Regions from separate parts of the Streptomyces sp. M41 genome, predicted to be linked through region 3. Evidence: predicted binding sites of a transcription regulator. Region 3 holds the regulator's gene; each other region holds the start of a gene.
What was found. Region 3 encodes HrcA, which represses chaperone genes, less so after heat shock. Its sites were predicted from a motif close to TTNGCACTCNGNNNNNCNGAGTGCNAA; they were not measured.
Positions count from the first base shown of each region.

Region 1: a site for HrcA is predicted at 1,806-1,832, ahead of groES (co-chaperone GroES). Genes of this name have one in related genera too.
Region 2: a site for HrcA is predicted at 2,032-2,058, ahead of groL (chaperonin GroEL). Genes of this name have one in related genera too.

Region 1 covers NZ_JBIMKE010000003.1:282,486-285,760, forward strand. Annotated here, with positions in the region: gene ACHBTE_RS05790 (polysaccharide deacetylase family protein) at 1-873, shown strand, start outside; gene ACHBTE_RS05795 (polysaccharide deacetylase family protein) at 870-1,724, shown strand; gene groES (co-chaperone GroES) at 1,979-2,287, shown strand; gene groL (chaperonin GroEL) at 2,411-3,275, shown strand, end outside.
Region 2 covers NZ_JBIMKE010000014.1:92,283-95,557, reverse strand. Annotated here, with positions in the region: gene groL (chaperonin GroEL) at 282-1,904, opposite strand; gene ACHBTE_RS19055 (cold-shock protein) at 2,277-2,480, opposite strand; gene ACHBTE_RS19050 (MoaD/ThiS family protein) at 2,956-3,231, opposite strand; gene thrC (threonine synthase) at 3,228-3,275, opposite strand, start outside.
Region 3 covers NZ_JBIMKE010000008.1:170,617-173,891, forward strand. Annotated here, with positions in the region: gene ACHBTE_RS13875 (DUF3097 domain-containing protein) at 1-359, opposite strand, end outside; gene ACHBTE_RS13880 (MBL fold metallo-hydrolase) at 402-1,145, opposite strand; gene hrcA (heat-inducible transcriptional repressor HrcA) at 1,309-2,325, shown strand; gene dnaJ (molecular chaperone DnaJ) at 2,326-3,275, shown strand, end outside.

The DNA.
Region 1 (3,275 bases), on a different contig from region 3:
GGTTCCGAGTCGCTGCGTCCCGTCGGCGGCCCCACCCCGAGCCGGGAGTTCCGCAAGACGCCACCCTCCGCCGACGATCCGGGTCCGCACACCGGGCGTCCCCACGCCGAGGGTGCCCGGCCCAAGAAGTTCCCGTCCGCCCAGGCCGCCCATGCCGCGCGGGTCGCCGCCGCGCGACGCTGGCGGCTGGCGAGGGTCCCGCTGACGCCCCCGCCGCCCCCTGCCGGAAAGCCGAAGATCACCACCCGCGAGGGCTTCGAGGTGGCCGGACACGACAAGCTCGGCCTCCCGCCGGTCTTCACCACCGTTCCGACCAGGCAGAAGGTCGTCTTTCTCACCATCGACGACGGCGCCGAGAAGGACCCGGCGTTCCTGCGGATGATGAGCGATCTCCAGGTGCCGTACACCGCGTTCCTCAGCAACTACCTGATCAAGGAGAACTACGGCTACTTCAAGCGGATGCAGGACGCCGGCGTGGTCCTGAACAACCACACCCTGAACCACCCCTACCTCCCGGCCCTGTCCTACCTCCGCCAGAAGCGGGAGATCTGCGGCATGCAGGCGGTGATCGAACGGCGCTACGGCAAGCGCCCGGTGCTCTTCCGGCCGCCCTTCGGCAACTACGACCGCAACACCCTGCGCGCCGCGAAGTCCTGCGGGCTCGAGTACGTCCCCCTGTGGAACGAGGAGGTCTTCGTGGACCGCTGGGACTACCGCGAGTGGGACCGGAAGATCCGCCCGGGCGACATCGTCCTCACGCATTTCCGGGGCCGGGACGACTGGAAGGGCACAATGCCCGACATGATCCGCCGATTCCTGAACAAGGTGACGGCTGAGGGATACGCGGTGGCCCGACTCGAGGACTACCTGTGAGGTCCAGGTCCGTGCGGGCCCTGACGGCGGCTGTGGCGGTGGCTGTGGCCGTGGCTGTGGCGGCCGTCCTGCTCGCCGGGTGCGACCGGCCGGCCGCGACCGTCGGACCCGGCGGCGGAGTGCCGGGGCGCGAGGCGGCGCAGGAGGCGCGCTCGGCGAAGGGGCCGACGCCCACGGCGCAACCGTACCGCCGCTGGGGCCTCACCGCTCCGCTCCCCGCGCCGCCGTCCCCACCCGCGCGGCGGCACCTGCCCGCCGGGGACGGTCCGCTGCCGGTCGTGGACCGCGTCCCCACCCGCGACAAGGTCGTCTTCCTCACCTACGACGACGGCGCCGAGAAGGACCCCCGCTTCGTCGACCTGGTCCGTGAACTACGGCTGCCGGTCAGCATGTTCCTCACCGACAGCGTGGTCGGCCCCGGCTACGGTCACTTCGCACGCCTGCGCTCGGTGGGCGCGTCGATGCAGAACCACACCCTCGACCACGCCGCCCTGCGCGGTCTGCCCTACGCCGGCCAGCGCGCCGAGATCTGCGGCCAGCAGAACAAGCTCCGTGCCCGCTTCGGCATCCGCCCGCACCTCTTCCGCCCGCCCTACGGCACGTACGACACCGTCACACTCCGCGCGGCGGCCGACTGTGGAGTGCGCGCCGTGGTGCTGTGGCGAGCGGCGATGGAGGGCGACGGCGAACTCACCTACGCACAGGGCCCGCGCCGCCTGCGCCCAGGCGACATCGTCTCCGTCCCCTCGGGCGAACCGACCGGCATGACCCTGCGCGACCGCACCACCCGACTGCTGCGCGAGATCCAGAGACGAGGGCTGACGGTGGGCCGCCTGGAGGACTACGTCTGACGGGACCCGCGTACGGCAGCCCCCGGACCGAGCCACATGGGACCGGTGGTGGGGCCGAATGCGGCGCCGCGCCGTGGGGAATTAGCAGTCCGCTTGACCGAGTGCTAATCGCGGTCATAGTCTCGGGTCTGGCACTCCCCACTGGAGAGTGCCAACTACGCGACGGGCAGGTCCGGCACCCGCGACGACGGATCCACCTGGTCGCCACCTCAGACAGTTAACCCCGTGAGATCTCCGAAGGGGGAGGTCGGATCGTGACGACCACCAGCTCCAAGGTTGCCATCAAGCCGCTCGAGGACCGCATTGTGGTCCAGCCGCTCGACGCCGAGCAGACCACCGCCTCTGGCCTGGTCATCCCGGACACCGCGAAGGAGAAGCCCCAGGAGGGCGTCATCCTCGCTGTGGGCCCGGGCCGCTTCGAGAACGGCGAGCGCCTTCCGCTCGACGTGAAGGTCGGCGACATCGTGCTGTACAGCAAGTACGGCGGCACCGAGGTGAAGTACAACGGCGAGGAGTACCTCGTCCTCTCGTCCCGCGACGTGCTCGCGGTCATCGAGAAGTAAGACCACCTCGAGCATTTTGCTTCCAGCTGCGCCCCTGGCCCCCGCGACCACATAAGAAGCCGGGCGCCCGGGGCGCAGTGTTTTTTTCGAGAACCCACAGATTTCGAGAGGGCTCCCGCTGTCATGGCGAAGATCCTGAAGTTCGACGAGGACGCCCGTCGCGCCCTCGAGCGCGGCGTCAACAAGCTGGCCGACACGGTCAAGGTGACGATCGGCCCCAAGGGCCGCAACGTCGTCATCGACAAGAAGTTCGGCGCGCCCACCATCACCAACGACGGTGTCACCATCGCCCGCGAGGTCGAGGTCGAGGACCCGTACGAGAACCTCGGCGCCCAGCTGGTGAAGGAGGTGGCGACCAAGACCAACGACATCGCGGGTGACGGTACGACCACCGCCACCGTGCTCGCCCAGGCGCTCGTGCGCGAGGGCCTGAAGAACGTCGCCGCCGGTGCCTCCCCGGCCCTGCTGAAGAAGGGCATCGACGCGGCCGTCGCCGCCGTCTCCGAGGACCTGCTCGCGACCGCGCGCCCGATCGACGAGAAGTCCGACATCGCCGCCGTGGCCGCGCTGTCCGCCCAGGACCAGCAGGTCGGCGAGCTCATCGCCGAGGCGATGGACAAGGTCGGCAAGGACGGTGTCATCACCGTCGAGGAGTCCAACACCTTCGGTCTGGAGCTGGACTTCACCGAGGGCATGGCCTTCGACAAGGGCTACCTGTCGCCGTACTTCGTGACGGACCAGGAGCGCATGGAGGCCGTCCTGGAGGACCCCTACATCCTCATCAACCAGGGCAAGATCTCCTCCATCCAGGACCTGCTGCCGCTGCTGGAGAAGGTCATCCAGGCCGGCTCCTCCAAGCCGCTGCTGATCATCGCCGAGGACGTCGAGGGCGAGGCCCTGTCGACCCTGGTCGTCAACAAGATCCGCGGCACCTTCAACGCGGTCGCGGTCAAGGCCCCCGGCTTCGGTGACCGTCGCAAGGCGATGC
Region 2 (3,275 bases), on a different contig from region 3:
CCCGTCCTGGCTCGATCTCTGTGCAGCGGCGAGGGCCGCGCACTTCGCGAGGCCGCCTCGGCGCTGCCCGGCGACGCGGTGCTCACCGCCGTCGACCTCGTCGGCCCACTCGTCCCCCGCCCGGCGCCGCCCACCCTGGAGGAGATCGTGGCCTCCGTGTCCACCTGGACACCGACCCGGACCTACGACCAAAACGCCCGAGGGCGGCACCCCCTGTCGGAACAGGGAGTGCCGCCCTCGGCAAGGACGTTGACGGACCGGGGTCGAGACCCCGAGGCCGATCAGAAGTCCATGTCACCGCCCGGCATACCGCCACCGGCGGGCGCGGCGGCCTTCTCCGGCTTGTCGGCGATGACGGCCTCGGTGGTGAGGAACAGCGCGGCGATGGACGCGGCGTTCTGCAGCGCGGAACGCGTGACCTTCGCCGGGTCGATGATGCCCTCGGCGACCAGGTCGACGTACTCACCGGTCGCGGCGTTCAGGCCGTGACCCGGGGTGAGGTTGCGGACCTTCTCCACCACGACGCCGCCCTCGAGACCGGCGTTGACGGCGATCTGCTTCAGCGGGGCCTCCAGGGCGAGCTTGACGGCGGCAGCGCCGGTCGCCTCGTCACCCTCCAGCTCCAGCTTCTCGAAGACACCGGAAGCCTGGAGCAGGGCCACGCCACCACCGGCGACGATGCCCTCCTCGACGGCCGCCTTGGCGTTGCGCACGGCGTCCTCGATGCGGTGCTTGCGCTCCTTGAGCTCCACCTCGGTGGCGGCACCGGCCTTGATGACCGCGACACCACCGGCGAGCTTGGCCAGGCGCTCCTGGAGCTTCTCGCGGTCGTAGTCGGAGTCGCTGTTCTCGATCTCGGCGCGGATCTGGTTGACCCGGCCGCCGACCTGCTCCGAGGAGCCGGCACCGTCGACGATGGTGGTCTCGTCCTTGGTGATGACGACCTTGCGGGCCTTGCCCAGCAGGTCGAGCGTGGCGTTCTCCAGCTTGAGGCCGACCTCCTCGGAGATGACCTCGCCGCCCGTGAGGATGGCGATGTCGCCGAGCATGGCCTTGCGGCGGTCACCGAAGCCCGGGGCCTTGACGGCGACGGACTTGAAGGTGCCACGGATCTTGTTGACGACCAGGGTCGACAGGGCCTCGCCCTCGACGTCCTCGGCGATGATCAGCAGCGGCTTGCCCGACTGCATGACCTTCTCCAGGAGCGGAAGCAGGTCCTTGACCGAGGAGATCTTGGAGTTGGCGATCAGGATGTACGGGTCGTCGAGGACGGCCTCCATACGCTCCATGTCGGTGGCGAAGTACGCCGAGATGTAGCCCTTGTCGAAGCGCATACCCTCGGTGAGCTCCAGCTCCAGACCGAAGGTCTGGGACTCCTCGACGGTGATGACGCCTTCCTTGCCGACCTTGTCCATGGCCTCGGCGATGAGCTCGCCGATCTGGGTGTCGGCGGCGGAGATGGAGGCCGTGGAGGCGATCTGCTCCTTGGTCTCGACGTCCTTCGCCTGCTCGAGCAGGGCGGCGGAGACGGCCTCGACGGCCTTCTCGATACCGCGCTTGAGGGCCATCGGGTTGGCGCCGGCGGCTACGTTGCGCAGGCCCTCCTTGACCAGGGCCTGGGCGAGCACGGTCGCGGTGGTCGTACCGTCACCGGCGACGTCGTCCGTCTTCTTGGCGACTTCCTTGACCAGCTCGGCGCCGATCTTCTCGTACGGGTCCTCGAGCTCGATCTCCTTGGCGATGGACACACCATCGTTGGTGATCGTGGGGGCGCCCCACTTCTTCTCGAGGACGACGTTGCGGCCCTTGGGGCCGAGCGTCACCTTCACGGCGTCCGCGAGCTGGTTCATGCCGCGCTCGAGGCCGCGCCGCGCCTCCTCGTCGAACGCGATGATCTTGGCCATGTGAAGTGGTCCCTCCAGGACTGGGGGTGATTCCTTCGGACCGCGCCCGCGCCCGCGACGGACGGCTCGCCGGCCATTGGGTTCCTTGCCCCACTTGGCCTGCGGGCCTCACCGACCCGGTCCTTCTTTGTCACTCTCACCTTCAGAGTGCTAACGCCAATGATTAGCACTCGCCCCCTGTGAGTGCAAGCGGCTCTCGGGTATCGGGCGGGGCGCTCAGCCAGGCGCGAACAGGGTCGCAGCGGGTCCCGGACGAGACGCGGCCGGGCAGCGGGCAGGCCCGAGCAGGGCCGGGGCATGACGAAGGGCCCGCACCCCTCGAGGTGCGGGCCCTTCGAAGAAGAACGTCGCTGCAGTCAGTCGGCGCGTGCTTCAGCCGGCCACGCGGACCATGTCCGCCTGCGGCCCCTTCTGGCCCTGCGAGATCTCGAACTCGACCCGCTGACCTTCTTCCAGGGTGCGGTAGCCGTCCATCTGGATCGCGCTGTAGTGGACGAAAACATCCGCACCACCGTCGACCGCGATGAAGCCGTACCCCTTCTCCGCGTTGAACCACTTGACGGTGCCCTGAGCCATGCCTAACTCCCCTATTACTGGCCCTTGCACAGATCCACACTTCGCGGATCCGGGTCAGACCTCGCCCCCCAATCGGTCGGGGGCGTGCGCCGGAACGCGTCGACCGCGGCTGAATGTATCTGCCCAACTGCCGTCTGCAACAGGTCAATCGGACGAGAAATCCGGGCACGACCGGTCGGGAATGTGGGGAAAATTCCGCTGACTTCAGGTCAAGTCGGGCCAGGCAAACGGAACAAAAGCCGCATAAAACCCGCACACTTTGGCTACTTCTTGTCGGGCGGGCGGCAGAAATCAAGGGCCGCCAACCCGTGGATCGGCGGCGAGTTCCCCAACTGTACCTCGCTCAACCACACAGAATTGCCCCCTCCGCTTCTCTCACGGAGGGGGCAATTCGATGAACTCTCGGTAATTGGCGTTACCGACGGTAATGATCGGTCATTCGGTCAGGCTCCGGTCGACCCCGGGCCGACCCGGTTCAGCCGCCGGCGACGGCCGGGATGATGGAAACGCCGGCGCCGTCCGGGGTCGCGGTCTGAAGCCCCTGCTCGAAGCGCACATCGTCGTCGTTGACGTACACATTCACGAAGCGCCGCAGCTTGCCCTGGTCGTCGAGGACCCGGGCGGCGATGCCGGTGTGGTTCTTCTCCAGATCGGCGATGACCTCGCCGAGGTCGGCGCCCTCGGCGGTCACTTCGGCCTGACCGCCGGTGTAGGTGCGCAGGATGGTGGGGATGCGGACGGTCACGCTCATGCGAGGCCAGCCTCTCGGAAGGAGTCCAGGTTCGGGCGGATGGT
Region 3 (3,275 bases):
AGTTCGGCGTCGTGGCGGCCCTCCACATAGATGCGGCCGGCCCGGGCCACGCGTGCACGGGCGCCGGGGACGGCGACAGAACCGGAGGCCGTACGGGTGGGGCGTGCCGGGGCCGCGCCTGCGGGGCGGACCAGTGTCACCGTCTTCCCCTCCAGCAGGAACCCGCCCGGCGTCAGCGGGAACACCCGGTGCTTGCCGAAGCGGTCCTCCAAAGTCACCGTGCCCGCCTCGCAGCGGATCACCGCCCCGCAGAAACCGGTGCCGGGCTCCTCCACCACCAGGCCGGGGTCCGCCGGGACCTCGGGGACGGGCTTGGGCTTCTTCCAAGGCGGTGTCAGGTCCGGCGAGTACTGGCGCATTCGGATGACGATAGGAGAAGCGGGGCCCCGATGGAGTACAGATCAACGCGACACGCCGAAGCGGTCCGCGAGGGCGTCGCGCTGGCGTCGTACGAACCCCGCGTCCACCACCGCTCCGTGACCGGGCACATACAGGGCGTCCTCGCCACCCAGGTCCAGGAGCCGGTCCAGGGCCGCCGGCCAGTGGGAGGGCACGGCGTCGGGGCCCGCCTGCGGCTCGCCCGACTCCTCCACCAGGTCGCCGCAGAAGACCACCTCCCGGTCGCCCGGCGAGCGGGCCGGCACGAGCACCACCAGGTCATGCGCGGTGTGGGCCGGACCCACGTTCGCCAGGAGCACCTGGTGGCCGTCGTCCAGGTCGAGCGTCCACTCGCCGCTGACGTGGTGGCGGGGGCGGGCCAGGGCGTCCACCGCCTCCTCCGCCGACTCCGGGTCCAGGCCGTGGCCCACCGCGTCCGCGCGCAGCTCCTCACGGGCGTGCCGCTGCTCGAAGACCGTGTCCATGCCGACGGCCCCGAAGATCTCCGCCCCCGCGAACGCCGCCGCCCCGAAGACATGGTCGAAGTGGGGATGGGTCAGCGCGAGATGGGTCACACGACGACCCGCGAGCCACTGCGCCTGCGTACGCAGCCGTGCGCCCTCCTTGAGGCTTGACCCCGCGTCGATCACCAGCGCCGCCTCCGCCCCCACGACCAGCCCGGCCGTGCAGTCCCACACCGGAAGCCGGCACCGGCCCACCCCGGCGGCAAGCCGTTCCCACCCGAGCTCTTCCCAAGTCACCGTCATACGGCGACGCTAGCCAAGACAGCACGTCGGGGCACGGCGTGACGGAACCGGCCTTGCCCGGGGTGTACCCCACGGCCGTACACTGGCCGGGGACGGCTGGCACTCGCACGCGCAGAGTGCCAGGCGAGATGTCAAGGGGACGAGCTCTGGAGGTGTGCGCGAGATGCTGAGCGAACGCAGGCTCCAGGTGCTGCGCGCCATCGTCCAGGACTATGTCGGGACGGAGGAGCCGGTCGGCTCCAAGGCGCTCACCGAGCGGCACAGTCTCGGCGTCTCCCCGGCGACCGTCCGCAACGACATGGCGGCCCTGGAGGACGAGGGCTACATCGCCCAGCCGCACACCAGCGCCGGGCGCATCCCCACCGACAAGGGCTACCGGCTGTTCGTCGACAAGCTCGCCGGCGTCAAGCCGATGAGCCCGCCCGAGCGGCGCGCCATCCAGAACTTCCTCGAAGGCGCCGTCGACCTCGACGACGTCGTGGCCCGTACGGTCCGGCTGCTCGCGCAGCTCACCCGGCAGGTCGCCGTCGTGCAGTACCCGTCGCTGACCCGGTCCACCGTCCGGCACGTCGAGCTGCTCTCCCTCGCGCCCGCGCGGGTGATGCTCGTACTGATCACGGACACCGGCCGGGTCGAGCAGCGGATGGTGGACTGCCCGGCGCCCTTCGGCGAGGCTTCGCTCGCGGATCTGCGCGCGCGGCTGAACAGCCGGGTCGCGGGCCGGCGCTTCACCGATGTGCCCACGCTCGTCGAGGACCTCCCCGAGGGCTTCGACGTCGAGGACCGCGGCACCGTCTCGACCGTGCTCTCCACCCTGCTGGAGACACTCGTCGAGGAGAACGAGGAGCGGCTGATGATCGGCGGCACCGCCAATCTCACCCGCTTCGGACATGACTTTCCCCTCACCATCCGGCCGGTGCTCGAGGCGCTGGAGGAGCAGGTCGTGCTCCTCAAGTTGCTGGGCGAGGCGAAGGATTCGGGCATGACCGTGCGCATCGGTCACGAGAACGCCCATGAGGGACTCAACTCCACGTCCGTGGTCTCGGTCGGCTACGGTTCGGGCGGCGAGGCAGTCGCCAAGCTCGGCGTGGTCGGACCGACCCGCATGGATTACCCGGGAACGATGGGAGCGGTACGCGCAGTGGCACGTTACGTCGGACAGATCCTGGCGGAGTCGTAAGTGGCCACGGACTACTACGCCGTGCTCGGCGTGCGTCGCGACGCGTCGCAGGAAGAGATCAAGAAGGCCTTCCGGCGGCTCGCACGCGAGCTGCACCCGGACGTCAATCCGGACCCGAAGACCCAGGAGCGGTTCAAGGAGATCAACGCCGCTTACGAGGTGCTGTCGGACCCGCAGAAGAAGCAGGTCTACGACCTCGGCGGCGACCCGCTCTCCCAGGCGGGCGGCGCGGGCGCCGGCGGCTTCGGCGCGGGCGGCTTCGGCAACTTCTCGGACATCATGGACGCGTTCTTCGGTACGGCGTCCCAGCGCGGTCCGCGCTCGCGCACCCGGCGCGGCCAGGACGCGATGATCCGGCTGGAGGTCGAGCTCGACGAGGCGGCCTTCGGTACGACGAAGGACCTCCAGGTCGACACGGCCGTCGTCTGCAACACCTGCAGCGGCGAGGGGGCCGCCCCCGGCACCTCCGCCCAGACGTGTGACATGTGCCGCGGCCGAGGTGAGGTCTCCCAGGTCACCCGGTCCTTCCTGGGCCAGGTCATGACGTCCCGGCCCTGCCCGCAGTGCCAGGGCTTCGGCACCGTCGTCCCCACGCCGTGCCCCGAGTGCGCGGGCGACGGCCGGGTCCGCTCCCGCCGCACCCTGACGGTCAAGATCCCGGCGGGCGTCGACAACGGCACCCGGATCCAGCTGGCCGGCGAGGGCGAGGTCGGGCCGGGCGGCGGTCCCGCCGGTGACCTGTACGTCGAGATCCACGAACTCCCGCACCCGACCTTCCAGCGGCGCGGCGACGACCTGCACTGCACGGTGACGATCCCGATGACCGCGGCGGCCCTCGGCACGAAGGTGCCGCTGGAGACGCTGGACGGCATGGAGGAGGTCGACATCCGGCCCGGCACCCAGTCCGGCCAGTCGATCCCGCTGCACGGCCGCGGCGTGACACATCTGCG